One region of the Enterococcus sp. DIV0756 genome, then DNA from elsewhere that is predicted to be linked to it. Evidence: a T-box and tRNA genes for the amino acid it is inferred to sense, from the RefSeq annotation. Region 1 holds a T-box; the other holds one or more tRNA genes.

The links. The T-box of region 1 lies ahead of serS (serine--tRNA ligase). A T-box ahead of a tRNA ligase gene usually reads a tRNA of that ligase, here a tRNA-Ser.
Region 2: it has a tRNA-Ser gene. The T-box ahead of serS (serine--tRNA ligase) is inferred to sense a tRNA for this amino acid. The anticodon was not compared.

What each region holds. Positions count from the first base shown of each region.
Region 1 is NZ_JBIOLF010000001.1:3,369,315-3,384,926, forward strand. It holds rRNA gene IGI44_RS16260 (16S ribosomal RNA) at 1-1,396, opposite strand, end outside; gene IGI44_RS16265 (response regulator transcription factor) at 1,999-2,688, shown strand; gene IGI44_RS16270 (sensor histidine kinase) at 2,678-3,859, shown strand; T-box leader at 3,894-4,103, shown strand; gene serS (serine--tRNA ligase) at 4,152-5,435, shown strand; gene guaB (IMP dehydrogenase) at 5,512-6,996, opposite strand; gene IGI44_RS16285 (MerR family transcriptional regulator) at 7,092-7,574, opposite strand; gene IGI44_RS16290 (MDR family MFS transporter) at 7,717-9,183, shown strand; gene IGI44_RS16295 (DUF4811 domain-containing protein) at 9,180-9,887, shown strand; gene IGI44_RS16300 (DUF1129 domain-containing protein) at 9,929-10,633, opposite strand; gene ychF (redox-regulated ATPase YchF) at 10,648-11,748, opposite strand; gene IGI44_RS16310 (DUF951 domain-containing protein) at 11,778-11,975, opposite strand; gene IGI44_RS16315 (ParB/RepB/Spo0J family partition protein) at 12,022-12,912, opposite strand; gene IGI44_RS16320 (ParA family protein) at 12,899-13,666, opposite strand; gene rsmG (16S rRNA (guanine(527)-N(7))-methyltransferase RsmG) at 13,737-14,450, opposite strand; gene IGI44_RS16330 (LysR family transcriptional regulator) at 14,578-15,462, opposite strand; gene IGI44_RS16335 (MFS transporter) at 15,591-15,612, shown strand, end outside.
Region 2 is NZ_JBIOLF010000001.1:1,989,168-2,004,779, reverse strand. It holds gene IGI44_RS09700 (TVP38/TMEM64 family protein) at 1-97, opposite strand, end outside; gene IGI44_RS09695 (threonine/serine exporter family protein) at 268-717, opposite strand; gene IGI44_RS09690 (threonine/serine exporter family protein) at 744-1,496, opposite strand; gene IGI44_RS09685 (TetR/AcrR family transcriptional regulator) at 1,889-2,461, shown strand; tRNA gene IGI44_RS09680 (tRNA-Ser) at 2,503-2,590, shown strand; gene IGI44_RS09675 (homing endonuclease associated repeat-containing protein) at 2,926-4,842, opposite strand; gene IGI44_RS09670 (LytR/AlgR family response regulator transcription factor) at 5,559-6,281, shown strand; gene IGI44_RS09665 (sensor histidine kinase) at 6,285-7,577, shown strand; gene IGI44_RS09660 (hypothetical protein) at 7,686-11,711, shown strand; gene IGI44_RS09655 (tRNA (uracil-5-)-methyltransferase) at 11,738-12,175, shown strand; gene IGI44_RS09650 (hypothetical protein) at 12,190-12,672, shown strand; gene IGI44_RS09645 (hypothetical protein) at 12,685-13,128, shown strand; gene IGI44_RS09640 (FIVAR domain-containing protein) at 13,141-13,635, shown strand; gene IGI44_RS09635 (hypothetical protein) at 13,804-14,031, shown strand; gene IGI44_RS09630 (hypothetical protein) at 14,380-14,763, shown strand; gene IGI44_RS09625 (DUF2922 domain-containing protein) at 14,816-15,493, shown strand.

The sequences.
Region 1 (15,612 bases):
CGTATTCACCGCGGCGTGCTGATCCGCGATTACTAGCGATTCCGGCTTCATGTAGGCGAGTTGCAGCCTACAATCCGAACTGAGAGAAGCTTTAAGAGATTAGCTTAGCCTCGCGACTTCGCGACTCGTTGTACTTCCCATTGTAGCACGTGTGTAGCCCAGGTCATAAGGGGCATGATGATTTGACGTCATCCCCACCTTCCTCCGGTTTGTCACCGGCAGTCTCGCTAGAGTGCCCAACTAAATGATGGCAACTAACAATAAGGGTTGCGCTCGTTGCGGGACTTAACCCAACATCTCACGACACGAGCTGACGACAACCATGCACCACCTGTCACTTTGCCCCCGAAGGGGAAGCTCTATCTCTAGAGTGGTCAAAGGATGTCAAGACCTGGTAAGGTTCTTCGCGTTGCTTCGAATTAAACCACATGCTCCACCGCTTGTGCGGGCCCCCGTCAATTCCTTTGAGTTTCAACCTTGCGGTCGTACTCCCCAGGCGGAGTGCTTAATGCGTTAGCTGCAGCACTGAAGGGCGGAAACCCTCCAACACTTAGCACTCATCGTTTACGGCGTGGACTACCAGGGTATCTAATCCTGTTTGCTCCCCACGCTTTCGAGCCTCAGCGTCAGTTACAGACCAGAGAGCCGCCTTCGCCACTGGTGTTCCTCCATATATCTACGCATTTCACCGCTACACATGGAATTCCACTCTCCTCTTCTGCACTCAAGTTTCCCAGTTTCCAATGACCCTCCCCGGTTGAGCCGGGGGCTTTCACATCAGACTTAAGAAACCGCCTGCGCTCGCTTTACGCCCAATAAATCCGGACAACGCTTGCCACCTACGTATTACCGCGGCTGCTGGCACGTAGTTAGCCGTGGCTTTCTGGTTAGATACCGTCAAGGGATGAACATTTTACTCTCATCCTTGTTCTTCTCTAACAACAGAGTTTTACGATCCGAAAACCTTCTTCACTCACGCGGCGTTGCTCGGTCAGACTTTCGTCCATTGCCGAAGATTCCCTACTGCTGCCTCCCGTAGGAGTTTGGGCCGTGTCTCAGTCCCAATGTGGCCGATCACCCTCTCAGGTCGGCTATGCATCGTTGCCTTGGTGAGCCGTTACCTCACCAACTAGCTAATGCACCGCGGGTCCATCCATCAGTGACGCAAAAGCGCCTTTCAAACCGAAACCATGCGGTTTCGATTGTTATACGGTATTAGCACCTGTTTCCAAGTGTTATCCCCTTCTGATGGGCAGGTTACCCACGTGTTACTCACCCGTTCGCCACTCCTTTTCTTTCGGTGGAGCAAGCTCCGGTGAAAGAAAAAGCGTTCGACTTGCATGTATTAGGCACGCCGCCAGCGTTCGTCCTGAGCCAGGATCAAACTCTCATAAAAAGTGTTTGAAACAGCCTTACGACTGTTAAGCTCAATTGTAATAATTGACTTGCTAGCATATTGCTTGCTATGTTGTTTGCTTCTATAATAGAAGCGCCCTACACATTTGGTTTGTTTTATTCGTTCAGTTTTCAAAGGTCTACATTGTTTGTCGCTTTGTTTCAGCAACTTTTATATCTTAACAGGTTGCCAAGCGAATGTCAACAACTTTTTTAAGTTTTTTTTCGAACAAGTTATCATCATCACTTTATGCGACTTTGATAGAATAACTGAAAACCAGTTATCTGTCAACAGCAATTTAGGTGTTCCGAAATATTTTTTTCTGTTTCAGAACATAAAATAATATAGCAGTTTTAAAGGGTTGGGTCAACGAAAAAATGAATTTTTTATTTACTTTTTTTAAATCCGATGAATAAATATAAATATCATTTTTTTGTTCGCTTTTTATCCGTTTAAAATAAATTTTCAACTCTATTTAAAAATGAATTTTCGTCATTTTATTTTTGATTTTTCCTTAACTCATAATGCTGACTTTCGCCTTCCTTTGATTTCTTTGGTAAAATGGGGGTGTAATTATTTTTAGACGGACGGAGGAACACTTAATGAAAGTATTAGTCGCAGATGATGATAAAGAAATTGTTGAGCTACTTAGCATTTATTTGCATAACGAAGGATATGAAGTAGTAAAAGCTTATGATGGAAAAGAAGCACTCAGCAAACTTCGAACTACTAATGATATTGATTTACTACTATTGGATATTATGATGCCTGTTATGGACGGTATGCAAGTAGTAAAGGAATTGAGAAAGGAATCGCAAATTCCAATCATAATGTTAACAGCAAAAACAACCGATATGGATAAAATTAAAGGATTGGTTGCTGGTGCCGATGATTATGTTACAAAACCGTTCAATCCTTTGGAAGTAATGGCACGTGTCAAATCTCTATTACGTCGGACTAAAATGCACGTTGCAGAGGATCAACCAGATATTCTTGAAATTCAATCTTTGATCATCAACAAAGACTCACATGAGGTAAAAACAGTTGATGGAAAAGAAATTCAATTAACAGCATTGGAATTTGGTATCCTTTATTTACTAGCCAGCCATCCAAATCGTGTTTTCAGTGCTGATGAAATTTTTGAGCGGGTTTGGAAACAAGAAAGTATCGTCTCAGCAAAAACGGTCATGGTTCATGTCAGCCACCTACGCGACAAGATCGAAGAAGCAACTGATGGCGAAAAAGTGATCCAAACCGTTTGGGGTGTGGGTTATAAAATAGATGCAAAATAAATTAGAAAAGAAAAAAAGAGTCACGCTCACTTCAAAAGAAGTGAGCGAATTGATTGCCGAAGGAATTGTCACTGTCATTTTGTTACTTCTATTAAATGTGGCAATTATGGTTCTATTTACACAAATGCTTAATAATTCACCTGATCTGAGCGATGCAATTTATCGTTCAAAAGATATTTTTGCTAATAATTTTGATAGTGATATTTTCTGGAGTGGCCGTAATTTTGTCATTCCTTTCTTCATCATTGTTGATGGATTAGTAGTTTTTTGGCGTTTGATTCGACGCTATAGACAAATGCAACTACGACACATTATTAACGAGCTGCATTACATCGCTAATGGAAACTACGATTACCGAATTCCCTTCGAATTACGCGGTGATCTTAGTAAAGTTGTTGACAGTATTAATGGCTTGGTTGACAGTACTGTTGCTGCTATTGAAGACGAGAGAGAGATCGAAAAATCTAAGGATGAATTGATCACGAATGTCAGCCATGATATAAGAACGCCACTAACTTCAATCATTGGCTACCTTGGTTTGATCGAAGATGGCCAATATCAAAGTACAGATGAAATTTTGAAGTATACGAGTATCGCTTATAAGAAGGCTAAACAAATGAAATCTTTAGTAGAAGATTTATTTGAATACTCAAAAGTTCGACAACCTTCTGTTCCTGTCAACAATGTTTCTTTTGATATGGTACAGTTATTAGAACAATTGGCAGCAGATTTTGAGTTAGAAGCCAAGAAAAAGAATATTCAAATACAAGTCGATACAAAAGAAAATCAATTGGTAATGGACGGTGACACAGAGAAACTCGTCCGTGTGTTTAATAACTTAATCACTAATGCATTGAAATATGGCACTGAAGCTGACAAAATAATTATTGAGATCAAAAAAGAAAAAAATGAAGTTGTAGTTACCGTAAAAAATAATGGATCTCCGATACCTAGAGAATCTCTTGATCAATTATTTGATCGATTTTATCGTGTAGACGGTTCCCGCTCGCAAGAAATAAGTGGGACGGGGTTAGGTTTGGCTATAGCACAAAATATTGTTAATCTCCACGGTGGCTATATCTATGCACAATCAAATGAAGAGTGGACGTCGTTCATTATTCACTTACCACTTTATAAAAACCAAATAAAGACGATATCGGATAATCATTGACTTTAAATTTTTGATTGCTTATACTATTCTCAATAAGATAGATATGCAGGAAACCAAGTACATAAGTTTGTTTTTTTAGAGAGTTGATGGCTGGTGAAAATCAACAAAGCAGCTTTTGGAAATCCAGTTTCGCAATCTGCGTTTTTTGAAAGAAAAACCGGGTGACGTCGATAACCGTCAATCAAGTGCAGCATATGCTGAATTTGGGTGGTACCGCGAAATTCAACACCTTTTCGTCCCTGTAATTGGGATGAAAAGGTGTTTTTTTATTTTTTTAAAGGAGGAAAAATCAATGCTAGATGTAAAAATGATTCGTAATAACTTTACAGAAGTAAGTGAAAAATTGGCAACTCGTGGCGTTAAAGAGGATGTATTAAAGCGTTTCCTAGATTTAGACGAACAGCGCCGACAATTGTTAGTAAAAACAGAAGAACTAAAAAAATACCGGAATGATGTTTCAAGCGAAATTGCAAAACTTAAACGTGAAAAAAATGATGCCACTGATAAAATTGCTGAAATGAAGGAAGTCGGCACACGCATTAAGGATTTCGATGCACAAGTGGCTGAGATCGATGCACAATTAACTGAGATCGCAACAACTTTACCAAACTTGCCTCATGATTCAGTACCTATTGGTGAAGATGAAGATGATAACGTTGAAGTACGTCGCTGGAGTAAACCACGTCAATTTTCTTTTGAACCAAAAAATCATTGGGATATTGCTGAAAATTTAGACATATTAGATTTTGAGCGCGGGGCAAAAGTTGCTGGTAGCCGTTTTGTTTATTACAAAGGTTTAGCTGCACGTTTGGAGCGCGCTGTATATAACTTTATGTTAGATGAACATGTCTATGAACAAGGGTATACTGAAATGATTACTCCTTACTTGGTGAATAGTAAAGCAATGTTCGGAACAGGACAATTTCCTAAGTTTAAAGAAGATGTATTCCAAGTTGAAGATCGTGATTTGACATTGATTCCTACTGCAGAAGTTCCGTTAACAAACTACTATGCTGACGAAATATTAGATGGCAAAGAGTTGCCGATATATTTCACTGCCTTGTCACCTTCTTTCCGTTCTGAAGCCGGTAGTGCAGGTCGTGATACACGGGGATTAATTCGTTTGCATCAATTCCATAAGGTGGAAATGGTTAAATTCAGCGACAAAGAGAACTCTTACGACGAATTAGAAAAAATGACTCAAAATGCAGAAATCATTTTGCAAAAACTAAACTTACCTTACCGCGTAATTACTTTATGTACTGGCGACATGGGCTTTTCAGCGGCAAAAACTTACGATATCGAAGTTTGGGTTCCTGCTCAAAATACGTATCGCGAGATTAGTTCATGTTCAAACTGTGAGGATTTCCAAGCTCGTCGTGCAATGATTCGTTATCGTGATGAAGATGGAAAAGTACAGTATGCCCATACCTTAAATGGCTCTGGTTTAGCTGTTGGACGTACGGTAACTGCCATTTTAGAAAATTATCAAAATGAAGATGGCACAGTTACAATTCCAGATGTATTAGTACCATACATGGGTAATGTAAAAGTTATCAAAAAAGAAAACAAATAGTTCACTGTCATTAAAAAACAGCGACTTCGCAATGCGAAGTCGCTGTTTTTTGTATCAGTAATTTTTCAAATAGATTTTATTGTTCAACTGAATAATTTGGTGCTTCTTTTGTAATTTGAACATCATGAGGATGTGATTCTTTTAAACCATTCCCACTCATCTGGACAAACTGCGCATTTTCACGTAAGTGCTCTAAGTTGCCAGCACCAACATATCCCATCCCAGCTTTCAATCCACCAATCATTTGGAAAATGATGTCCGCTGCTGTCCCTTTATAAGCAACTCGACCCTCAATTCCCTCAGGAACTAATTTATTCGCTTCATTGACACCACTTTGGAAATAACGATCACTTGAACCTTTTTCCATTGCGCCTAGTGAACCCATACCTCGATAAGTTTTAAAACGACGACCTTGATAGATTTCAAATTCTCCTGGAGATTCATCTGTTCCAGCCAGCATCGATCCTAACATAACTGCATGTCCGCCTGCTGCTAGAGCTTTTACGATGTCTCCTGAGTATTTAATTCCCCCATCTGCAATGATTGCCTTACCATATTGACGAGCAACAGAAGCTGCATCATAAATAGCGGTTAGTTGTGGAACACCAACCCCAGCAACAACCCGCGTTGTACAGATTGATCCAGGTCCGATACCGACTTTAACAACGTCCACACCAGCGTCATATAACGCTTTTGCTCCTTCGGCAGTTGCAATATTACCAGCAATCAAAGTGGCTTCTTTAAAGGTTTCACGAATTTCACGAATCTTACGTAAAACACCGGCGCTATGCCCATGAGCCGTATCAATTACAATCGCATCTGCTCCGGCTTTTAGTAATGCTTCTGCTCGTTCAAAGGTATCACTAGTAACCCCAACAGCTGCTGCAACTAATAAACGACCATGCTCATCTTTGGCTGCATTGGGAAATTCAATAACTTTTTCGATGTCTTTGATTGTGATTAAGCCACTTAAACGTCCATCGGCATCAACGATTGGTAACTTTTCAATTTTGTGTTTTTGTAGGGTCTTTTCTGCATCTTGTAATTTAGTGCCCACCGGAGCAGTAACTAAACCATCTTTTGTCATAACTTCATGGATTGGGATACCATAATCAGTCACAAATCGCATATCTCGATTTGTAATAATACCAACTAATTTACGATTTTCCAAAGTTTCTACGATCGGCACACCACTAATACGGTAACGACTCATTAAATCTTCTGCATCCTGTACTTTGTGCTCTGGTGTTAAGAAAAACGGATCTATGATTACTCCGCTTTCTGAACGCTTTACTTTCCGAACCTCATCTGCTTGGGCAGCAACACTCATATTTTTATGGATGACACCAAGTCCGCCTTGTCGGGCCATAGCAATCGCCATTTTACTATCTGTCACAGTATCCATACTTGCACTCATCAACGGAATGTTCAATTTGATATTTTTCGCCAATTGTACACTCATATCCACTTCATTTGGTAATACATGGCTCTCAGCCGGAATCAACAAAACATCATCAAATGTCAGACCTTTTTTTGCAAACTTCGTTTCCCAATTAGACATTGTTCGTTACCACTCCCCAGAATTATTTTTAATAAAAAAACTAACAGAATGAACGAGTGAAGTCAACATCTTCTGCCAAAATCCTCATCTAACCTTTATTTTTTGGAATATTCAAACCACTCTTTAAGTAATTCACCTGTGATTTCACTCTCTTTTTCAATAATTTGATAAGTAGCCTGATTTGTTACATTATCACGAATCAAATAAAATCCTTCCTTATTCGTAAAATCATCTAAATAAATGACCGTATACCGATCATCTACTTGTTGAATTCCCTTAAATACTTCACGTATTAGTATTTTAGCTTGATGAATATTTTCTTGCCGTTCTCGTGCCTTTTCCACTGCTGTTGTCAATGTGTACCCTTCATCTAAAAAGTGTTTAATGATTTCAACTTTGATAACCATTGGTAATTTGAACTTTCGATTACCACTCTTCTCACCTGTTGATTTTATGTAGCCCTTTTGTTCCCAATAGCGAATTTGACGTGGGGAAACACCCGTGACTTTACTTAATTCGCTGATGCCTACTAATAAGTCGTCACTTTCTAGGAGTTGCTTAACCGTATTATTCTTCACAACGCATCCCTCTCTTCACCTATTGATTATACTTTCGATAACACAAGTGTCAAGTAAGTTGACAAAGAAAAGAAATAGCAGTAAAGTAACAAACGAACATTTATCGTTTCTGAAAATTTTCATAGAGAGAAGGCGTTAGATCGTGAGTAATAATCAAACGGTCGATATTTACGGGAAACCCTACAATCGTTCCTTATTAGTTGTTGTACTATTAATAGGAACTTTCTGTACAGTGTTAAACCAAACATTGTTAACAACAGCTTTTCCAGCACTAATGAAAGCTTTTGATATATCTGCTTCTAGTGTTCAATGGCTAACAACTGGCTTTTTGCTAGTGAATGGGATTATGATCCCAATCAGCGCATGGTTGATTAATAAATTTAGTTCAAAAAGATTGTATCTAACTGCAATGACCATCTTTTTGATTGGTACAATTAATTGCTTTGTCGCTCCTAATTTTTCTACATTACTAATTGGACGGTTGGTACAAGCTGCTGGCGTAGGAATATCAATGCCTTTGCTACAAAACATTATGCTATCAATTTTCCCACCAGAAAAACGTGGTTCAGCGATGGGGATGGCAGGAATCGTTATTGGCTTGGCTCCTGCTTTAGGCCCTACCCTTTCCGGGTGGATTATTGACCATTATACTTGGCGTGATCTTTTTGGTATGGTGATCCCAATTGTCATTTTAGTTTTAGTCTTGGCAATCTTTTTAATGAAAAGCGTTATTCAATTATCTAATCCAAGTATTGACGTGTTATCAGCACTGCTATCTACCGTTGGTTTTGGTAGTTTATTATATGGTTTTTCTTCCGTTGGTAACGATGGTTGGGGCAGTCTAAAAGTTATTGGCTTCTTAATTATAGGTGTAGTTGTCATTGGTTTATTCGTATGGCGTCAGCTACACTTAGAACATCCTTTCCTAGAACTGCGTGTTTTTAAATCCCCAACTTTTACAATTGCTGCTATATTGAGTGGTGTGGTAAACATGGCAATGGTTGGAGCAGAGATGGTACTTCCTTTATATATTCAAAATATTCGAGGTGAATCTGCCTTCCATTCTGGCTTAATGCTACTACCTGGAGCTCTGATCATGGGGTTGATGATGCCAATTACTGGAGCAATTTTTGATAAACACGGTGCTAAAAGATTAGCAATCAGTGGTATGTTGATCTTAACAGCTGCTACATTGCCTTTTGCTTTCTTAACGCAAGAAACACCGGTTATAATGATTGTTGTCCTTTATGCAATGAGAATGTTTGGTATATCAATGGTTATGATGCCTGTTACGACTTCCGGCATGAACGCTTTACCGATGAATTTAATCAGTCATGGTACCGCAGTGAACAATACTTTTCGTCAAGTTGCAAGTTCGATCGGTACTGCTGTTTTGATTAGTATTCTAACAAATGTCACAAAAGATAATTTGCCAAAAGCAAGTTTGTTAAAATCCTTGCCTTTATCCTATAAAGATCAAGCAATTAATGCCACCCTTTCTGGTTACCATGCTGCTTTCTTTGTTGCTGTAATCTTCGGACTAATTGGCTTCCTTATTACCTTTTTCTTGAAAAATAATAAGAAGATTGAGGGAGGGGTTGCGAAATGATTTTTGTCATCACAATTATTAGCGTAATAGCATTTGCTTTAACAAATATTTTTGCTAAAAAAGCTTGGCAAACATTTCTGTCAATTATTTTTGCAGCAATCTTTCTAGTTAGTCTCGGTTTCATTACTGCTAATGATCACTACCATTATGGTATGAAGAAAGTCACAGAAACAACTACTCAAACTTTGACTTCAACCGCAAATAATAAAGATATGAATATATTACTTTATCAACCACTGGGTAACGGAACAGAAAAAATTTATTTGTACAAAACGAATGAATCCCAGAAAAAGCCAAAAACAACAGGAACAAATCATGTCACCAATATTGTTAAAAAAAATCAAACAAAATCTCAATTAGAAACAAAGAAAACCTATTGGATTTACAAAAACGATACTACAAAGTTTTGGTTTAAATTTACAAGTAAAAATCATCAACTGATTAAAGAAAAAAATATCTTTAATGTTCAAAAAGATTGGTTGGTTTTAAGTACTGAACAAGCAAAAAAACTAGCGAAATTAGTTCAAGAAAATAAAACTACTATGCAATCTGAGGCAAAATCGTTTATTCAAAATAAAGTTAAGGCAGCAATGATGCAAAATCCTACTATGGATCAAGCAGCTCAACAAAAGATTATTCAGCAAGCTACCGCTGAGTATCAACAACTTGCGCTAGCAAAAATAGTCACTGAAGTGACAAAATAAAAGAAGAAGCAAAGTTCAGACGAACTTTGCTTCTTCTTTTATTATTTCCGTGGTGCAGTTGCCAAACTGCTGATAATTCCAAAACGTTTTTTTAAATAGTAGCGTAACGCTAACGCTAGTCCTGCTAGCACAATCATTACCATTGGATCAAGAATAGGGTTCAAAGCTGGCGGTAATAATGCTGCACCATTAAAGACTAAGAACCAGACTATTGTTACTGAAACCAACATTAGAATCGTTTTCCAAGTCTTCGGTTTTTTCGATTTGTCTGCTCCAGGCTGTTCGTATTGGTAGACAAATAAATACATCATGTAAAACACTAGCCCACCTACTGCAGACGCTACAATTAATGTTGTCAGACCATAAGTAACCGTTTGTGTTCCACGTGAAACAAACAATCCCATGATTCCTGCAACAACTCCTAACAGTCCAAATAACAATAGGAAATTATCAAGCCACATCAATGATGCAGTGGTCGATTTTTTCTGCTCTGCCGGTTTGTTAACAATTGCATCTAATCGTTCTGAAACTGTTCCGAACAATTGACGAGCAGTCTTGCCAGCTTTTTGTTCCTCGACTAAAATTGGCAGCATCTCATTTAAGGCTACGATGGTTTGTTCATCCGTTAAGTTCGCCGCTCTTAATGACTTCTTCAAGTCAAAGATGTACTGCTCATTACGTTTAGTCAACTTCGCTTCAAGTTGAACATTTTCTGCTTGCAACGTTTGTAACTTTTCTGGTTCCATTGTTTCTTTCCTCCCTAAACGTTGAAACGGAACAACATGACATCTCCGTCTTGCACAACATAATCTTTTCCTTCTAATCTGACACGCCCAGCTTCCTTCGCCGCATGCATACTGCCGTACTTATCTAAATCATCAAAAGAAACAGTTTCAGCTCGAATAAACCCGCGTTCAAAGTCAGTATGAATGATTCCTGCCGCTTGAGGGGCTTTCGTCCCTTTTCTGAAAGTCCATGCACGAACTTCTTGTTCTCCTGCGGTAAAATACGTAGCTAACCCTAATAAGTCATACGCGGTACGAATCAATTGATCTAATCCAGACTCCTCGATTCCCATCGCTTCCAAGAATTCAGCTTTATCTTCATCTTCCAACTCAGCAATTTCTTCCTCTGCTTCAGCGCAAACGACAATCACTTCTGAGTGCTCGCTAGCAGCGAAATTTCGTACTATTTGAACGTATTCATTACTGTCAGGATCAGCAACTGTATCTTCATCTACATTTGCTACATAAAGCACTGGTTTACTTGTTAGTAAAAATAGACCCTTAACAATTTTCTGTTCTTCTTCAGTAAATTCAACTGTTCGAGCAGATTGTCCTTCTTCTAAAACAGGTTTTAACTTATCTAGAACGGCCAACTCCGCCACAGCATTTTTTTCTTTCGTTTTAGCTACTTTTGCCACACGTGTGTAACGTTTGTTTACAGAATCTAAGTCGGCTAAAACTAATTCCAGATTGATTGTTTCGATATCTTCTAATGGATCCACTCGCCCTTCAACGTGTGTAATGTTTTCATTATCGAAACAACGCACTACGTGACAAATAGCGTCTACTTGACGAATATGGCTCAAGAACTGGTTTCCTAGTCCTTCACCCTTACTAGCGCCTTTAACGATTCCAGCAATATCTGTGAATTCAAATGTTGTGGGAACAGTTTTTTTCGGATGAACTAGTTCGGTTAAGCGTTCTAAACGCCAATCCGGCACCTCTACCATTCCGACATTAGGATCGATCGTTGCGAAAGGATAGTTGGCAGCTTCCGCTCCTGCTTTTGTAATTGCATTAAATAAGGTAGATTTACCAACATTTGGTAGTCCTACGATTCCGGCTGTTAAGGCCATGTTCCACTTCACTCTTTCTCTACTAAGAATTATTTCTGAGTTGTATCAGCTTTCTTCTCAAGGATTTTTTTCATTTTTTTCTCAAAATCACGGCGTGTCATCATAACAATATGTCCGCAATTGACACACTTAATTTTGATGTCCGCACCCATACGAATGATTTCCCAGCGATTTGTCTGGCAAGCATGCGGTTTTTTCATCTCAACGATATCACCTAAATCATACATCTGGCAAACCTCCTATTGCGCATTCATTTATCAAACATATTCTTGTCTAAGATTCATCAAAATGGATATTCAAAATATCTAAGATACGTGTCAAATCTGATGGTGATAAGTATTCAATCGAAATTTTGCCTTTACCGTCTTTTTCAACGATCTCAACTCCTGTTCCGAATTTATCCATCAAACGGTCTTCGCTTTCTCTTAAATAATAAGGTTTTTCTTTAGTCAAACGAGGTCCTTTTTTCTTGTCTTTCGCTTTTCCCTCATTATATTCAGTAACAATTTGTTCTAATTGACGCACAGTCAAATTCTCTTTTACTGCACGATTCGCCAACTTCAAGATTTGATCTTTTTTCTTTAACCCTAATAAAGTTCTAGCTTGGCCCATGGACAAACGTTCATCCTGAACCATTTCCTTCACTAGCTTTGGTAAAGTCAACAAACGTAAATAATTTGCGATGTACGGACGGCTTTTCCCTAAACGGTTTGCTACATCCGCTTGAGTCAATTTTAGATTCTTCATTAACATCTCATAAGCTTCCGCTTCTTCTAATGGATTCAAATCTTCACGCTGCAAATTTTCCAATACTGCAATCTGCATCATCGCTTCTTCATCAAATTCACGGATAATCGCAGGAATCGTTTCTTTTCCTGCCAATTTTGACGCACGGAAACGACGTTCACCAGCAATCAGCTCGTAGCCTTTAACTGCTGATTTTCTTACAATAATCGGTTGAAAAACCCCCGACTGTTCGATCGAGTTGGCTAATTCTTGCAACGTCGTCTCATCGAACGACTTTCGCGGTTGGTAAGGGTTGGGACGTAAATCACTTAAAGGAATTTCAATCACTTGATCATTTTTCATATCAACTTCTTCAATTTCAGAAAGATCTTGAAACAGCGCATCGATCCCTCGACCTAATCCTTTATTTTTGCTCACGAACTAACACTTCCTTTGCTAGAGCTTGATAAACTTCAGCACCTTTTGAGCGTGGATCATAGTCAATGATCGGTTTGCCATGGCTAGGTGCCTCAGATAAACGGACATTTCTCGGAATAATTGTATCGTAAACTTTCTCTTGGAAATAACGACGAACTTCTTCGACTACTTCTGCACCAAGATTTGTTCGAGCATCATACATTGTTAATAATACGCCTTCAATCTCTAAGCCAGGATTGAAATGTTTTTGAACTAAACGAACCGTATTTAATAATTGGCTCAATCCTTCTAACGCGTAGTATTCGCATTGAACTGGGATTAGAATTGCATCGCTAGCTGTGAAAGCATTGATCGTTAAATGCCCTAATGATGGTGGACAATCTACTAAAATGAAGTCATACTCATCACCGACTTCAGCTAAAGCACTCTTCAAGCGTGATTCACGAGCCATCATAGACGTTAATTCAATCTCTGCTCCAGCTAATTGCAAAGTGGCAGGAACGATCGATAAATTTTCGCGAGGTGTCTTAATAACCGTCTCTTTGATCGAAACTTCATTAACTAAAACATCATAGATATCTTGCTTCACATCAGGTTTCCGAACACCTAATCCGCTTGTCGCGTTCCCTTGTGCATCGCTGTCGATTAATAAGACCTTCTTACCATCTTGAGCTAAGCACGCACCCAAATTGACAGTCGTAGTCGTTTTTCCAACCCCGCCTTTTTGGTTTGCAACAGATATGATCCGTGCCATTTAATTTCCTCCTAGTTCCTAATAAAGAATTTATTTTTCTGAGAAAAAAGAGCTGTGCTATCCATCTAAACTACTTTAGTGGCTGTTTATTAGGCAGACCTGGTTTACGTGGATATTTTTTTGGCGTCTCTTTCTTTTTTTGCACTATTATAATATGACGTGTGTCCCCATTAGGCAACGAAACATCTTCAGCTTGGATTAGTTTACCACCTAATAAAGCAATAGCTGGTCTTGCTTCTGCTAATTCCTCTTCACTTTTCGCTGCTTTCAAAGCAAAAAAGTAACCATTCTTTTTTACTAATGGTAAGCATAATTCTGTCAACACGTTCAATCTTGCCACCGCCCGAGCAGTTACAAAATCAAACTTTTCACGAAACTCAAAACTTTGCCCAAAAGTCTCCGCTCTATCATGGTAAAGAGATACACCGTCCAATTGCAAAGCATCTACTAAAGTTGTTAGAAAAGTGATTCGTTTATTCAAAGAATCCACGATTGTAACCTCCAACTCTGGAAAAACAATCTTTAATGGCAGACTAGGAAACCCAGCGCCTGAACCAACATCGCATAGTTTTCCTTTAGGGTTGAATGTTTCAGAAAAAGCTAACGTTATGGAATCATAAAAATGTTTCAAATAGACCTCTTCAAGTTCAGTAATGGCAGTGAGATTCATCTTTTGATTCCATTTAACCAATAAATGAAAATAAGTCGCGAATTGATCCATCTGTCTTGTTGATAGCTTGATTCCTTGTTTGCTTAATTCCAATTGAAATTCTTCTGGTCTCATAAGAAATCCTTTCGTTTTCGTGAAACAGCAAAATGTTTCACAGACTATCCTCTACTTTAACGCATTATTGCTTTACATGCAATGGTTTACGTATGTTTCACAAGGAGATTAAGAAAGCTTTAACCCGCTATTTATTTTCCGGATTTAAACAAAAATCATAAAATTTTCTTATCACAGGAACCTCTAAATTGTGCTTCTTTACTGCCAAATAAACATTTCTGTGTTCTAGTCGATTCCTAATCTCAATTTTTTTGACTGGATAGGAGGCGATTGAAGGGATATCGGGCATTAATGCAATACCATATCCTTCACCAACAAAACCTAAAATACTGTGATCTTCTTCCAATTCGCACTGAATAGTCAAAGTTATATCCAACTCTTTCAATTGACGGTCCAAATAAGGGCGCAAGCCGCTTTGTTTTCCATAATATACATAGGGATAATTTAATGTCTCCTCGATTTTAACACTCTTTTTTTGGGCCAAAGGGTGATTTAAAGGGACGACCAATACTAGCTTTTCTCGAGTTAAAATCTGAAAAACTAAATCACTGTCTTCACTAATTTTTGAACAAATGCCTATATCGATCGTATCTTCTAACAACATTTTAATGATTTTATTGGAATTTCCTTGGTGAAAGAGAAATTGAATTCGTTCATTTTCTTTTTCCTGTTGAAATGTTTGGATTAATCGGGGAACAAGTGTTGAACCCATCGTATAAATAAAACCAAACTCGATTTCACCTAAAAAAGGATCAATAATCTCTCGGATTCGTTGTTGCCCCTCTTCAATTTTATGCAGTGCCGGCTGAACGTATTCATAAAAGACCCGACCTTGTCGTGTTAAACGAATATTTCGACCTTTTTTTTCAAACAGGGCGACTCCTAATTCTTGTTCCAAAGTTGTCATCGCATGACTGACATTTGGTTGTGAAGTATTAGCCAATTCAGCGGCCTTAGTCATATGCTCGCTTTGAGCCAGTAAAACAAAAAATTCTAATTGTCTTAAGTTCATTTTTCATCACCTCATTCAATAAATAGATTTTATCAATTTTATTAAAATAAATCATTAGTATTAATGGTACAAATGACCTAGTATTAAGGTATAATCAAGTGAATAAAATCACATGAAGAGGGAATTATATGAAACCTACAAAATATCGTC
Region 2 (15,612 bases), 1.4 Mb from region 1:
CGCCTAAGCGATAGAAATAAATCGATAAACTAATCGTTAACGCGATCCCCATCAACGAAATAATATTTAAAAGTCTTCGTGACTGAACAACACTCATCTGACTCAACTCCTTTGTCTTTCTAAAATGAAGTATAAAGGATAAATTCACAAAATGCATAGGTCTGAGGTAGTAATTTGTGAAATTCGTTTGAAACTTAAAATATTTTTAGAAATTTATTGGTTGCGCTTACAAAAAGTGGTAAGTAAATCAGGAAAAGGTCTCCTGTTTTACTTGATTCGAAAATTGGAACGTGTTCTCTTTAAGGCTCGTTCAATCACATTCGTGAACATAAAGCCAATGGCGATCGCTCCAGCTGTAACAAGAACCGTGACGACCTTCTCCATTGATTCCGTAAACTGCTGATTCATCATATGGCGTACGGCCATATAAGCAGGTCCTCCTGGAACTAATGGTACCAGACTGGGAACATTAAAAACGATCACCGGCATATGCATTATTTTAGAGAAGAAAATACTGATCAATCCGATCATTAAAGCACCTAAAAAATTTGAGATACCAATATTTTGATGGAAGTACGTTTGCAAGATCCAAAAAGTCATCCAGCCCGCAGCTCCAGTAAAACCGCAGGCTAAAAAAGCGCGACGAGGGATATTCGTAATCACGCTAAAGGCGATCGTGCTAAACATACTGAATAAAAAATTGACAATAATATTCATGAGTGACCTCCGACTAGAATTATTCTTTAGAAGAAATTAAAGGCAACGATGATTCCGCCGCCGATTGCACCAGCAATGAACAATGCCTCGGTTCCTCGAGCGACACCACTGATTAAATGTCCTGACATGATATCACGGAAGGCATTGGTGATGGCTAAGCCTGGTACTAAGGGCATGATCGAGCCGATAATCAGGCTATTTACATCGCGAGCCAGTGAGGTCGAGACGGTGAGTAAAGCGAGAGCCCCAATAATCAACGCAGCCGCAAAATCATTTAAAAATTTCATCTGCAATTTATTTCCAAAAAAAGTATGAACGCCAAACCCAATCATTCCGATGACAAAGGTTGGAATGAAATCATACCAAGTACCATTTAAAATAATCATTAACGTACTGCTGACAATTCCGGCAGAAATAATCTTCCAAACATAGGGGAAATCCGGCGTATCCTGATCAACTTCTTCCAAATAATGATAAAAGTCCGGTAAAGAAAGTTCCCCGTCAGCGAATTGTCTTGAGCCTTGATTGACAGCCGTCACTTTTTCCAAATTGATCGATTGAGGGGTGATCTGAATGACTTGGCTGCTTTGTTCAGAAGGGAAGCCAACAATTACCCCCGTTGCAGTTACATAAGTTTGTATATCATCAAGCCCTGCATTCAGAGCGATCCGTTTCATGGTATCTTCTACTCGATAGACCTCGGAGCCTGATTCCATCATAATTTTCCCAGCCTTCAAGCAGGTATTTAAAACAAGTTGCGCGTAATTTTGCTGTTCCATCAAGTTAACCACCTTTACTATTCTCTACTATAGTAGAGAATATGAATAAAATAGACAAGAAAAAGAATAAGGATTGTCAGCAATCCTTAGAGAAAGTATAATAAAGTAACAGCAACTTTTTTTTAATGAGATAGGATTTTTACTTTAAAGAAACAATAATGTATTTAAATGTATAACGGCTCATTTGTTTTTTAATGAAATAAGTTAAATATTACATAAATAATGAAACGTTTACACTGCCTTTATAAGGAAAATCCTGATCAAATTCACCGCTTTTTAGAAAAAAGTTTCGGTAAATTTAGATAACATCTTGCATAAGGGTTGCAAAACTAATCAGTTTTTGATTAAAATAAAATGACAGTAAAAATAATAACATTCTGGGAGGAATTACAATGAGAAGAAAAGTTTACACCAAAGACCAGATTCTAAAGGCTGCCTATGAAGTTGTCGAAAATGAAGGTTTCTCTGGATTTACTGCACGAAACATCGCCAAAAAAATGGGAATCAGTACGCAACCAATTTATTTAGAATTTAAAAATATGAGTGATCTTAAGAACACGTTGTTAGACGAAATCTGCAATCACCTATACTACGATATTTTCCCAGAAGTTCGCACTGGTGATACAATCATTGACTTAGGGCTAAGCTATGTGTACTTTGCCAAAGAGCAAAGCAATCTTTATAATGCACTGTTTGTACAAGAATATGGCGGCGGAAAGAAAATGCATGACTTTTCTTACAACTACTTCCATCAATTGATTGTCGAGCATCCTAAATACAGCGAATTGTCTGAAAAACGAATCAATGCGTTGCATGTAGGGACATGGATTTGTGTGACAGGTATCGCTACGCTGATGTCATCAGGCATCATCGCGCCGACGCAGGACGAGATTGTTCACTTGATTGACCGTACGATCAACAACATCTTGCAAGAAGAAGACACGTCCGTATTGGACAGATTATAACATCTTGACATTTAAATAAAAAAAGGTAAGATAAATGGTGCGGAAGGTTGGCAGAGTGGTAATGCACCGGACTCGAAATCCGGCGAGCCGCAGTAATGTGGTGCACGGGTTCAAGTCCCGTACCTTCCTTATCTCTTACTTCAAATCGAGCTGAGACGATGGATGCAGAATTTTTTCTGTATTCATCGCCTCAGCTCGATTTTTTTTAAGCAAAAGTATTTAGTTGAAAAAAGAGCGCCAGTTACTTTGGTAACGGAAGTAACTGGCAAAATGAAAAGTTTGTTAGGGTTGAGTACACTATATAAGAGTAAGCTTAACTGAAGCTTAAATGCGAAAAAACGCGGTATCCATCGTCGGCCAGAAAGAATAGGCGACCCTATCTAAAAATAGTGTTTCTGATGGGCGTAATCAGGTGAAAGAACGCCTCTTAGCATTCGTAGCGAATTGGCAAGAAATCAGTCTGGTTAGTCTTCTTGAAGGCGATCTTTGTATTTTTCTAGAATAGGCGCAAAATATTTTTCTTCGGCCGCTTTGCGGGCGGCTACGGCATCTGCAAAATTTTCGAAACTTCCGAGATAGTGATAGTTTCCCTTCACACGAATTTGCGCGCAGTATTTCTTTCCCTGCGTATTCAAGACAACACCACAAACACCGGTCTTGCTAGCCTTCGTGGCTTTTCCTTGAAGGGCTGTCAGGCGTGTGTCTTCTACTAAATATTTTTTTAAATGGGGCATCTCTTTATACAAACAGCCACAGCTAGAAATCTGCTTAGAAGTCAATCGGCCTCTTGGAACATTGTTTTTGGAATTGCCACAATCGCATTGACAGTTCCAAGAGGTTCCTCCACGATACATTTCCCCCTGTGAGACCACAAGTAAGCGTCCAAAACGTTTGCCGACTAAACTTTCAGTTGAAACGGTTCGACGAACAGGTGCTTCATAGCCAAGTGATTGCACGAACGCTTCATAGGAGCCAAACAATTTATTGATTTCCCCTCGGTGTCCAAATTCATAGTATTTTGGGACGCGGCCAGTTGTTTCCACCGCTGATCGGAGTCTTTTTTCTAATTCTTCTTTTGACAGGAATTCTATGTTAGGTTTGTAGCCTTGACCGCGTACGAAGGCGGTGTAGGAGCCGAACAGTTGGGTGACGTGATAGCGATAGCCGAATTCTCTCGTCGTTGGGATGCGGCCATTTTCTTCTACAAAATTGTTCAGTTTCTTCTTTAAAAATGCGGAAGTAATAGTTTTTTTCGGTCTGGAGCGTTGCTTTTTCTTTGGAGGAACATAGCCATTGGCGTTTAAAAACTCCGTATAAGTACAATAGAAGCGTCGGATAGGATAGGCATAACCAAATTCCTTCAATGTTGGGAGGCGATCATGCTTATCTACAAAGGCTTCAAGTTTTTGATCCAACTCCCTTCGTGTGATGCCACCGTGATTAGAATACCCTTGGCTAATAAGAAAGGCGCTATAAGAACCGAAATATTTTTTTATCGGCTTCTCATGGCCCATTTCTTTAGAGGTAGGGGTTCGATCGTAATCCCTCACAAATCTGGCCAATTTATTGATTAAAAACGTCTTCGTTACTAAATGTTTCTTCTTAGCTTGTCGACCTTTTTTGGGCGGTTGTTTACGTTTTACAGGTTCATACCCATTTGCCAGAAGAAATAGATTGAAGTTTCCATATAAGCTTTTGATTTGATTATATTGCCCGAATTCATCTTGATTCGGGACGCGGTTATTTGTTGAAACAAAGTCATGGAGCTTTTTAACTAGTTCTTCTTTTGGCAGTGGTTTGTTTCTGCCGCGGAAGTTTGGTTGAAAGCCCTCGCTAAGGACAAATTGGTTATACGTGCCGAAATATTTGTTAACCATGTGTAAATAACCAAATTCCTTTGAAAATGGGATACGACCATGTTCTTTGACGAATGCGTGCAGCCTTTCGATTAGATCCTCTTTTGTGAGCTTTTTTGGTTTGATCTTTTTAGGTGGTTTCTTTTTGCTATTTGGCTTCGCTCTTGGGACGCGCTCCAACGAAGGATCGTACAAGGCACCGTAGCCGTGGGCGTTGAGAAAGTCAAAGTAGGAATCATAGTAGTCGTTGATAGCATACCGATACCCAAATTCACTGGCTTTTGGCGCGCGTTGATGGGTGGTCACAAAAGCATCCAGCTTCTCAGCTAATTCGATTTTCATATAGTGTTCAATGACTGTTGCTTTGCTAAGTCCTTGACTTTCGAGGAAATTCGTATAGCTGCCAAACAGATTTCTTATAGCAGTTTGATGACCGAATTCTTTTGCCGTTGGGGCTCGATGATGTTGCTCGACAAATGTCGTTAGTTTTTTTACAAAAAATTTTTTCGTGAGTCTTTTAGCCATAAAATCTTCCTCTCTTTTCCCCACTCTTTCTTCTGAAAAGAAAAAACAGCGGGATCTTTTTCAAGAAAAAGATAGCATAAACAGCCTCGTGTAACGTCCTCAATTTTTTTTGAAATCTTAATAGAAAAAAATCCATTTTATAAAAAAATTTGCCAAAAATCCCTAGTTCATAGGCGAAAATCGGTCAAAAGAAAGAAGGCGGATTTTTTTATCATTTTTTTATCGTGAAAAAAGAGTTCTTGCAATTTCCTTTCTTAAACGAACATTCAACCAGCGCGTCTGACGGATCAATAAGGTAAGTAAAAACCCATAAAAACTATACATTTGTAAAGAAAAAGGGAAAAAGGCTTTACTTATGGAAAGTTTCGTCGCGTTTTTGTTCTTTATTGTGCTTATTAGTAGGAAAATTTTATAAAGAAAAAGATGTATCTACTGTCGGTTAACTAAAGAGCAAACCGCACAAGCTTAAAATAACAGATTTCTTCGATAGAGATAGAAATACTGAGAAAGTTGCCAAAGAAGCACTTATTTTTAAACGAATAATTCTCACGGGGATTCTCCGTTATTTAAACAGTTTTCGACAGTTGAATGACAGATTTCTACATTTTAGCCACAGTCAACCGATAATATGATTTAATTAAAGTAAGATATTTAGTTATTAACTGGATGTTAAGTTGAAATAAACAAATGATAAAAAAAGGAAGAATAACATAACTATGATAAAAATAGCTATCTGTGAAGACAAGTTAAGCGACATGGCTTTCCTTCAAGAGAGCCTACATAAATTGCTGACAGAAAGACAGCTTTCCTATACATTGACGAGCTTTACTTCTGGTAAAGATATGCTTGAAGCCTTAGAGGAGGAGCGATTTGCGATCTCGTTTATTGATATTTATTTGGATGAGATCAATGGAATCCTACTAGCTAAGCGGATTCGTAGCGAGAACCGCAATGCGGCGATTATTTTTACGACATCCAGTTCACAGCATATGGCAGAAGGGTTCCAGATCGGTGTCTTGCACTATCTATTAAAACCGTTTACCGTCGAAGCGGTCGAAGAAGCACTTGATCGTGGGTTACGAATGGCTGAAATCAGTGAGCAATCCATCGAGTTGACGATCAATCGAAAAAAAGAACAGCTTCTCCATCGTGAGATTCATTACGTAGAATCGCAAAATCGCTGTTGCATCCTCCATACGGACCTTGGTGAGAAAAGTGTGTATCTGCGGTTGGATGTGTTAGAGGAGCAATTAGCTGATCCGCGGTTTTTACGCTGTCACCGCAGCTTTCTCGTTAATATGGATCAGATAATCGGGATCGAAAAGCGTGAATTTATCCTGGCTGATCAGCAACGTATCCCGATGAATCGGGAACAGGCGAAACAGCTTCAGCAACAGTATGCTCGTTATAAGATCAAGAAAGTCAGAGAGGGGGAGTAGAACATGCGAGAAGCCTTGAATGCTGCGATGTGTATCTTTCTGATGGATATTCCTTGGTTCGTCCTGTGCTGCGTTCCCTTTATGCCGATGCGCAAGATTGAACGCAAAACGATGGCTTGGCGGATCTTTCTCGTCAGTCTTGCCTGTTTTTTGATCGTCTTTAGTGTCACATTGCTGAAGGAAGGAAATCCGCTTCAGCTGCTGAATCAGGTACGGATCGTGATGCACGGGTTGATGATCCTTGTATTTTTCCGCAGCTTCGATGTAGGCTGGTGGAAAATTTTATATATTTTCTTCTTTGAGCAAGGAGTGGCTTCTGAGGTCAATTTATTAGCATATCTGAGTACTACTCAAGTGTTTCACCAAGATTCTTCGCTAACTGAAAGCCTATGGCTACCTCTGAATGTCTGGCTGATCTTATTGCTGGTCTATCCAGTCCTTTGGTGGTTCTTTCGCGGGCCGATGCGCCAAGCGATGCAGCTATTATCTGAAACTCAGATTCGCAGCCTGTGCTCAGTGCCCTTCTTCTTTTGTATTCTCTGTACACTCTATGGCATTTACTCGAAATCGATTGGCTTCACTGCGTTTCACAATGCCTTATTCAGTCTCTTTTTCAGCTTAGTCGGCGTCGCTGCCTATGTTGTCACGCTGTCAACAACCGTGAATATTGTTAAAAGCACTCGCTTAGAGCTGTCCATGATGGAAATGGAGCAGCAGTTAGAACGGCAAAGTCAGCGTTTTGATCAGCTGAAGCTGTCAATCGAACAGGCTCGCAGCTCGCGGCATGATCTGCGGCATCATATCGCCGTGATCGAACGCTATACCGAGGATGGCGACTTAAAAGGGCTGCAAGCCTATCTAAAGGAGTACCTTTCCTATTTGCCAAAGGAAAACGAACAGCCCTATTGTCAGAATTTCGCGATTGATGTGCTGGCGCATAATTATTTGTCCCAAGCCAAGGAAGCAGGAGCAGAACTGGATATCAAGATTGGCCTGCCGCAGCGTTTGACCATCCCTGATTCTCAGCTGTGTATTGTTTTTGGGAATATTTTTGAGAACGCGTTGAATGCCTGTAAGAGGCAGAAAACGGGGAAACGTTTCATTCGCGTCCGCTGTGTCACGGAGGACAATCAGCTGGTTCTGGCGGTCGATAATTCGACAGAGCCTTTGCAGCGGATCGAGGCGGGGATTGGGCTAAGTTCTGTCAAGGCGGTTGTTGAAAAGTACAACGGCACACTGGAATATCAGGAGCGGGATGGGATTTTCCAAACGTCTGTGATGATGTTCATTCCGTGAGTTTACGAGGAGAAAAAAACGAAGAATCATTCATTTTGTGAATATCGATCCATGGTACTTATTTTTTAGAAATTGCGTCAATCCATAGGAAAGGGAGGAGAGAGGAGAATGAAGAGAGGCTACAGGAGACTCACGCTAGGCTTTACCTTGTTACTAATTGGAAGTGTCGTATTTTCCAGTGGGGCGGCAGTCATCGCGGAGACGACGATCGAACCGCAAGAAACAGGCCAACTAAGAAAAGCCCCAGAAGAAACACTACCCGATGCGCCAAGGACCTACGCAAATACTTACGAAACTAGCGCTGCAACAAGTGAAGAAGTAGACAAGGACGAGGAAGGCCATTCACAGCCAGCAGAAACAGGGGAAGAAATACAGCCACCAGAAACACCAAGCACGCAGGAGGCAGAAGCAGCACAAGCAGACGAACAACCCATAGAAAAAGCAAACGAACCGCCCGAAGAAGAAAAGCAAGAAATCCAGCAGCAAAGCTTAGGAACCGGTGATTTTACGGTAGTAGGCGGAACGCTGGGTCAAGAGTATACCTATGCAGATCATGTACTAACCTTCCAAAGCAGCGGGAACTTCAGCGTATCAGGAACCACAACAGACGATCGCATCGTTATCGCGGCTTCAGGAGTTGTACTGACATTAAACGGGGTGAAGATAGATGTCTCAGCAAATAATCGTCAAGCAGCGTTAAGGATTGACCCCAACGCAACGGCTACGATTGATTTGGTGGGAGAAAACGAGTTAAAGAGTGGTAGCAATTGTGCAGGGTTGCAAAATGATAATTCAACGGAAGATTCTCTTGTGATTACTAGTGGCACAGGAAGTATTGAAGGTTATGCCGGAAGTTTGGTTGCAACTGGCGGCAATGGGGGCTCAGGAATCGGCGGCGGCAGTGGTACGGTTACAATAAGCGGCGGCACAATTGCAGCAACAGGTGGCATTTTTGGCTCAGGAATCGGCGGTGGCTTTAGTGGTAGTGGTACAGTTACGATAATCGGCGGCACAATTACAGCAACTGGCGGCAATGGGGGCTCAGGAATCGGCGGCGGTCAGAGTGGAAGAGGTACGGTTACGATAAATGGCGGTACAGTCACAGCAAAAGGAGGAACGAATAGCTCAGGCATAGGAGTAGGTTCTTATAGCAGCACTTCAGGAAAAGCCACCATCACAAATGGCACAGTCAAAGCGTTAGATCGTTCGGGCAATCCAGACAGTATAGAACCTCGCCCTGTAAATGATAAAGATGCTAACGTTGCATTATGTAATCTCATTCCTGCTCAACCCAATGAGAACGTGACGATTGATGGTGTGGATGCCAAAATAGCGGGTCCACATGAAGGAGATAACAAGTACTATTTCTATCTGACGAAAGACAACCATAAAGTTACTGTTTCGAGCGATAATCAAGAGAAGACCTATTTTGTTCGATGGGATGATAACAATAATCGGTTTGTTTTATGTGATTTAGTTTTGGACCACGTGACAGATGTCACCTATTCCAATAATGTACTCATTCTCGGCGGCGATAACCAAACCTATACCGTCACCATGCGTGAGGGGATCACAGAGACAACCGTGGATCGAATCAAGATAATTGGACAAAAGGTTACTGTAAAGTTGAATAATGTGAAGATCGATGTCTCAGAGAATAATTATCAAGCAGCGTTGCTGATTGACTCCAATGCAACGGCTACGATTGATTTGGTGGGAGAAAATGAATTAAAGAGTGGTCTGAATTGTGCAGGTTTACAAAATTATAATGTAACAGAAGATTCTCTTGTGATTACCAGTGGTACAGGAAGTTTTGAAGGTTATGCAGGAAGTTTGGTAGCAACTGGCGGAGATTATGGTTCAGGCATCGGCGGCCACACTCACTGGATCGGCGTAGTCACGCTAAGCGGTGGCGCAGTCACAGCAATCGGCGGAAATAAAGCCTCAGGCATCGGTGGCGGTGATAACGAAAAAGGTATAGTTACGCTAAGCGGTGGCGCAGTCACAGCAATTGGCGGAGATAGAGGCTCAGGAATTGGTGGCGGTCAGAGTAGAAGTGGCATGGTCACGATAAACGGAGGAACAGTCACAGCAACCAGTGGGACGAATGCTACAGGCATAGGAGACGGCGCTAATAGCAGCACTTCAGGCAAAGTCACCATCACCAATGGCACAGTCAAAGCGTTAGATCATTCGGGCAATCCGGACATTATAGACCCTCGCCCTGTAAATGATAAAGGCGTTAACGTTGCATTATGTAATCTTATTCCTGCTCAACTCAATGAGAAAATTACGATTGATGGTGTGGAGGCTAAAATAGCAGGTCCTCACGAAGGGGATGATAAGTACTATTTCTATCTGACAAAAGAAACTCATAAAATCATAGTGGATAAAAGTGGTCAGCAGAACCATTATCTGGTGTTGTGGAACGAAGATGAAGAAAAATTCTATTTATGGGAATCAGACTTAGTAGTGGATGATTTTACAGATGTCACCTATTCCAATAACGAACTCATTCTTGGAGGCGATAACCAAACCTATACCGTCACCATGCGTGAGGAGATCACAGAGACAACCGTGGATCGAATCAAGGTAACCGGAGAAAGTGTTACTGTAAAATTAAATGGCGTGAAAATCAACGTGTCAGCAAATTATGGTCAAGCAGCGTTAAGGATTGACTCCAATGCAACAGCTACGATTGATTTGGTGGGAGAAAATGAGCTAAAGAGTGGTTATAGTTGCGCAGGGTTGCAAAATCATAATGAAGCAGAAGATTCTCTTGTGATTATCAGTGGCATAGGAAGTTTTAAAGGTTATGTAGGGAGTTTGGTTGCAACTGGCGGAATGTATGGGTCAGGAATCGGTGGTGGCTATTATGGTAGTGGTACGGTTACGGTAAATGGCGGCACAGTCACAGCAACCGGGGGAGCAAATGGCTCCGGGATCGGCGGCGGCACTTTTGGAAGTGGTACGGTTACGATAAGCGGCGGCACAATTACAGCAACAGGCGTTGATGGTGGCTCAGGGATCGGCGGCAGTGTCGGAAATGGTACGGTTACGATAAGCGGCGGCACAGTCACAGCAACCGGAGGAGCAAATGGCTCAGGGATCGGCGGCAGTGTCGGAAATGGTACGGTTACGATAAGCGGCGGCACAGTCACAGCAACCGGAGGAGCAAGTGGCTCAGGGATCGGCGGCGGCAGTGGCGGCAGTGGCGCGGTCACGGTAAACGGAGGAGCAGTCACAGCAACCGGAGGAGCAAGTGGCTCAGGGATCGGCGGCGGCAGTGGCGGCAGTGGCACGGTCACGTTAAATGGTGGTACAGTCACAGCAATCGGTGGCAAAGCAGGTCCAGGCATCGGCGGTGGCAGCAAAGAAAGTAGCACGGTCACAATAAACGGTGGGACAATCACAGCAATCAGCGGAGAGGATAGTTCAGGCATAGGAACTGGCGGCAGCACTCCAGGCATAGTCACCATCACCAACGGCACGGTCAAAGCGTTAGATCATTCAGGCAATCCTGACAGCATCAATCCACGTCCGAATAATGCGGCGGGTGAGGGATTGGCACTTTACCAAGCGGACGCCTCTGCTTATGTTGAAGGAGCGCCGCTAAAGGTTGGGACGACAGATCGGAAAATCGCTGGGAAACATAAGGATGATGACCAGTTCTATTTTTACCTGCCTGAAGAAAAACATGTAGTAACAGTGGGTGAGAAGGAAGCCTTTATCGAATGGAAAGACGATCGTTTTGCGCCAGCGGCGACCTATAGCTTAGTCATTCCGGCTACGGTCACACTTAGCGATGAAGACAAGCAGGGAACCGTCAAGCTGACGAATAAATTTCATGGTGTACCTGGTTATCAGAAACAGGTCACGGCTCGCTTATCCGACACCAATGAGATGAGTGACGATAAGCTGATTCTGAAAAACCAAGCGGCGCAAGGGAAACAGGCGCATTCGCTGATTACCTATTCGGCCATTACATTGGTGTCCAGCTTGAAAGAGAAAGAAACAAATGTACGCTTTGGTGTGCCGACTGGTATAGCAGAGAATAACCCGCTTCAAGCAGGAAGCTATAAGGGACGGCTGATTTTTGAAACGACCCTGACGACTGAGGAGGTGACACCGTGAAGAAGAAGTCACTGATCGTAAGTATTTTGCTAGTGGTATTTCTAGTAGGCGGCTTTTTGATCTACCAGAGTCGTCAATCTGATGACAAGCTACTGGCGGAGGTGGAATCGGCAGAAGACTGGAAGGGCGAACGCGCCGTCTCGCGGGAGCCTTCTCCGACCATTGAGATTCCGGGATTCGACAGCATTCCTTTGAAGGCGGAGGCAACGAAGCAACAGGTTAATTTTCACAACCCTAAGAAGAATACCTGCTACTTCAAGCTCTCGCTTTGGCAAGATGCGGAAACCAAGCTTTGGGAATCCAAGCTGCTGGAGCCGGGGAAAGCCATCTATGAACTGACACTGGATCAACCATTAGCCGCAGGCACCTATGATCAGGCAATGTTGAAATATGAATGCTTCAGCTTGAAGGACCAAGAACCGCTGAATGGTTCTGAGATACGATTAAGCTTAGCGGTCCAATAAAGGAGGAAATGACCATGAAAAAAAGAATGATCGGAACCGTACTGTTGAGTTTGTTGGCGCTAGGCGTTGCCGGAACGGTTCAGGCGGAAGAAACAAACGTCGAGTATGAAGTAAAAAATAGTTATACCCTTAAGATTCCAGCTTCCATTGATTTGCAACAGACACAGGAGATCGAATTGGGGACGAGCGAGCACAATATCGAACCTTCGAAGAAGTTAAGTCTCACGCTTAGTATGACGAATCCTTCGATCGATGATTCAGGAACGATTACCTTGACACGGCAAAAAGACCCCGGTAGCCCACATACGTTGACTACGCAGCTAATGAAAGATGGAGGAACACCACTTAAAAAGGGTGATCTGTTACTCAAAGCGACAGGGACGAATGAAACAGGCAGCTTAGCAACCTTTAAATTTGAGGATTTGGTTGGTGAAAAGAAAGCTGGGCAATATAAAACGACCATCACCTTTGTTGCTGAAATTGCAACGGGTATATAGGAGGGCTCTCAAATGAAAAAAAGCTATCTACTTTTATGCGCATTGTTTCTTCTGCCGGTTTCCGCGTTGGCTGAGGAAAAAAACACCGTAATTACCACAACGATCCCTTCGACCTATAGCCTGACGATCCCTGCGAATCAAGCGGTGACGGTGAACATGGAGAAGACGGCGTTACCTGATTTGAAAGTCTCAGGGGACTTGGCACCGAATCAGCAGGTGAAGGTATCCGCGAGAATTGAAGCGATGAAAAATAAGGATAACCCACAGGCACCAGCATTACCTTTCTCCTTGACAGACACAGCTGGAAATAGCTGGTCGACTGAGAGCTGGAATGCAGAAGAAGCCGCAGAGCAAAAAGCGGCAAAAGTATACCTGAACATTGAAAAAGCCGCATGGACACAGGCGAAGCCAGGTAGGTATGAAGGGAAGATCGTCTTCACGTCAGCGATTGAATAGGAGGAAGCAGCGATGAAAAAGCTATTGTGCGCGCTTCTTTGCTTCGGCTTTATCGGCTTGCCGCTCCACAGCTTTGCTGCTGATGAGCAAACAACGACGGTGCATACGACGATCAACGCACCAAAGGCCTCTGAGCTGGAGGAGCTGATCAAGCAGGAAAAGGAACAGCAGCGAGACAAGAATGCCTACACGGAAGAAAGCTGGAAGGCGTATCAAGAAGCCTTGCAGGCAGCCGAAGAGGCGTTAAAAAACACCCCCTATGATGAAGCGAAGATCAATGCAGCACTGACGAAGCTTCAGCAAGCAATCAAGGGGCTAAGGTCTAAACAAGGAACGGGAACGAGCCCCTCAGGTACAAGCCCTAATAGGACGGTAGCCACCAGTTCGGCGAAGAGCTATCCACGGTCAGGAATGGCAGCGGGAGTTGGATTGTCAGGGATCGGACTGTTCTTGGTGACAGGCGCTCTCATTACTTGGAAAAAGAAGCGCTCCAACGAAGATAAATAAAAAGGAAAGCCGTGAACGAGGACGTTTGCGGTTTTTTCATACGACAGAACACGATGGGGGATGTCGGAGAGTCCGTGTTTCCGGCGCACTTCTGTTATACTAGGAATAATCAATCCTGCAAATGATCGGATAATTTTCTTATGCAGATGAGAGGAGAGGTGGAGGAACATGGAAGAAACCGTATTCTTTAACTTAGGCAATGCGATCGCCGCAAAGCGTGACCCGAAAGAACTGATAAAAGAGGCTCAGATCGTCAAGGACAACCGTGATCCACTAGGAAAGCTGGTGATCGTAGAGGGCGAAGGAAACGAGTCGCTGATCCTATTTGATCTAGCGGATCAAGAGGAGCCTTCAGAAACAACGGAATCCTTTAAAGTAAAAAAGATCATTGAATAGCCAGCACGCCTTCGTTTACTAGACGAAGGGGTGTTTTTTTAGGTTTTACTCGAAAAAACACATTATTTTTTTGTTATTTGAGAGTCGAAAAATGGTCAAGGGGTGGTTAGGAATGGTCAAATAACGGGATTTTTTTGCGAAATTTTATTTATTTTTGACGAAGTATAATTATTTTTTAAAAAATATAAAGAAATTGATATTGCAGTTTTTGAGAAAATGGACTATGTTTTCCTCAAGGACGGACAGGGTATGTTTCGGGTTTCTGGTTAGTGAGTGGGTATCACTAGGTCGTAGTGTGGTTTAGTAAATAAGGAGTTTGTAACATTAGATGAAAAAGGAGATCAATCAATGAAAGAGTATGGATTAAGTGAAACACAGTTATTCACTTTAACACGGAAAAATTTAGAAAAGCGCATCAATCAGTATTACCGCGAAACGAATGATGGCGCTGGTGCGATCGAATGCTTGATCGCGCTTCAAGTACGCGAAGAGGTGTCGGAGGCAGATTTCGCTTTTGTGCTGGCAGACCTCGTACGTCACATTTTTATGCGGGCACGCTCGAATAGCGTGTTGCGACTTTATTATTTGTTCTTTGCGGAGTATTTCGAGAAAAAGGAATGGCGTTTATTGGAAATGAAACTATTTCCTGCAAAGACCTATGTGGTAGAAAAGCTAAAGGGATTGTTTACACAATTTATCAAAGAACCGTTGGCCGGATTGGTCGGATCATGACAGTAGCTGATGGGGAACAAAAGGAGAAACGGATCTAGGAAGGAATGAGAAGATGCAAAGTACGTATACATTAGCCGCAGAATTCGGCAAAAGCGATGGCAAATCCCATCGTATACGGATTAAAGATTTTGATAGAAAGAAATCAGCAGATGAAATCAAAACCTCTTTAACAAAATTGACCAAGCTGCAGATTTTTGAAAAAAATGGCGTTGGATTGTTTCAAGAACTTCGCCGCGCCAAAGTCATCCAAAGAACCGAAACACAACTTTTTGATGACAAAAAAGACGGGAAGAAAAAAGCACAGGTGCCAACTGCTGAAGTAGCCCCAGTGGAAGTACCCGAAACACAGAGCAAACAGGTGAGCACACCTGATACTCATAGAGAAATGCAAGAAACCATCCGAGTGCCAGAGGATTTGACGATTACCGAAGAATGGCCGCAGCCTAACTGTCTCATTCAGACGATCGAACTGCCAAAGGGGTACCATTCGTGGGATTTGAATGAGAACCAAGCGTTCCTGTTGATTAACGCTTGTTTTCCGGCGGGCGTTGAATTGGTTAATATTGAGGCGGAAGATCAGTCAGAGCCAGCGAAATTAATTGTCACAGGTAAACGAATGAGCGAAGTACCGAAGGAAGCAACGATTGCCGCAGTGAATAAGGAATCGCCGCCAACACCGACTAAGAAAAAACGAAAACGGTTACTTGGCCGAATTCGCAAACGAGCGTAATTTAGTCCGCTTTGTCTCATCGAAAAAGCCAACGTTGGTATGAGACGGGACAATGTTTAACCATGCTCTTGTAAGTTTTCGCGCGTTTTATGGAAAGAAATAATCTGGTGTGCTGAGAC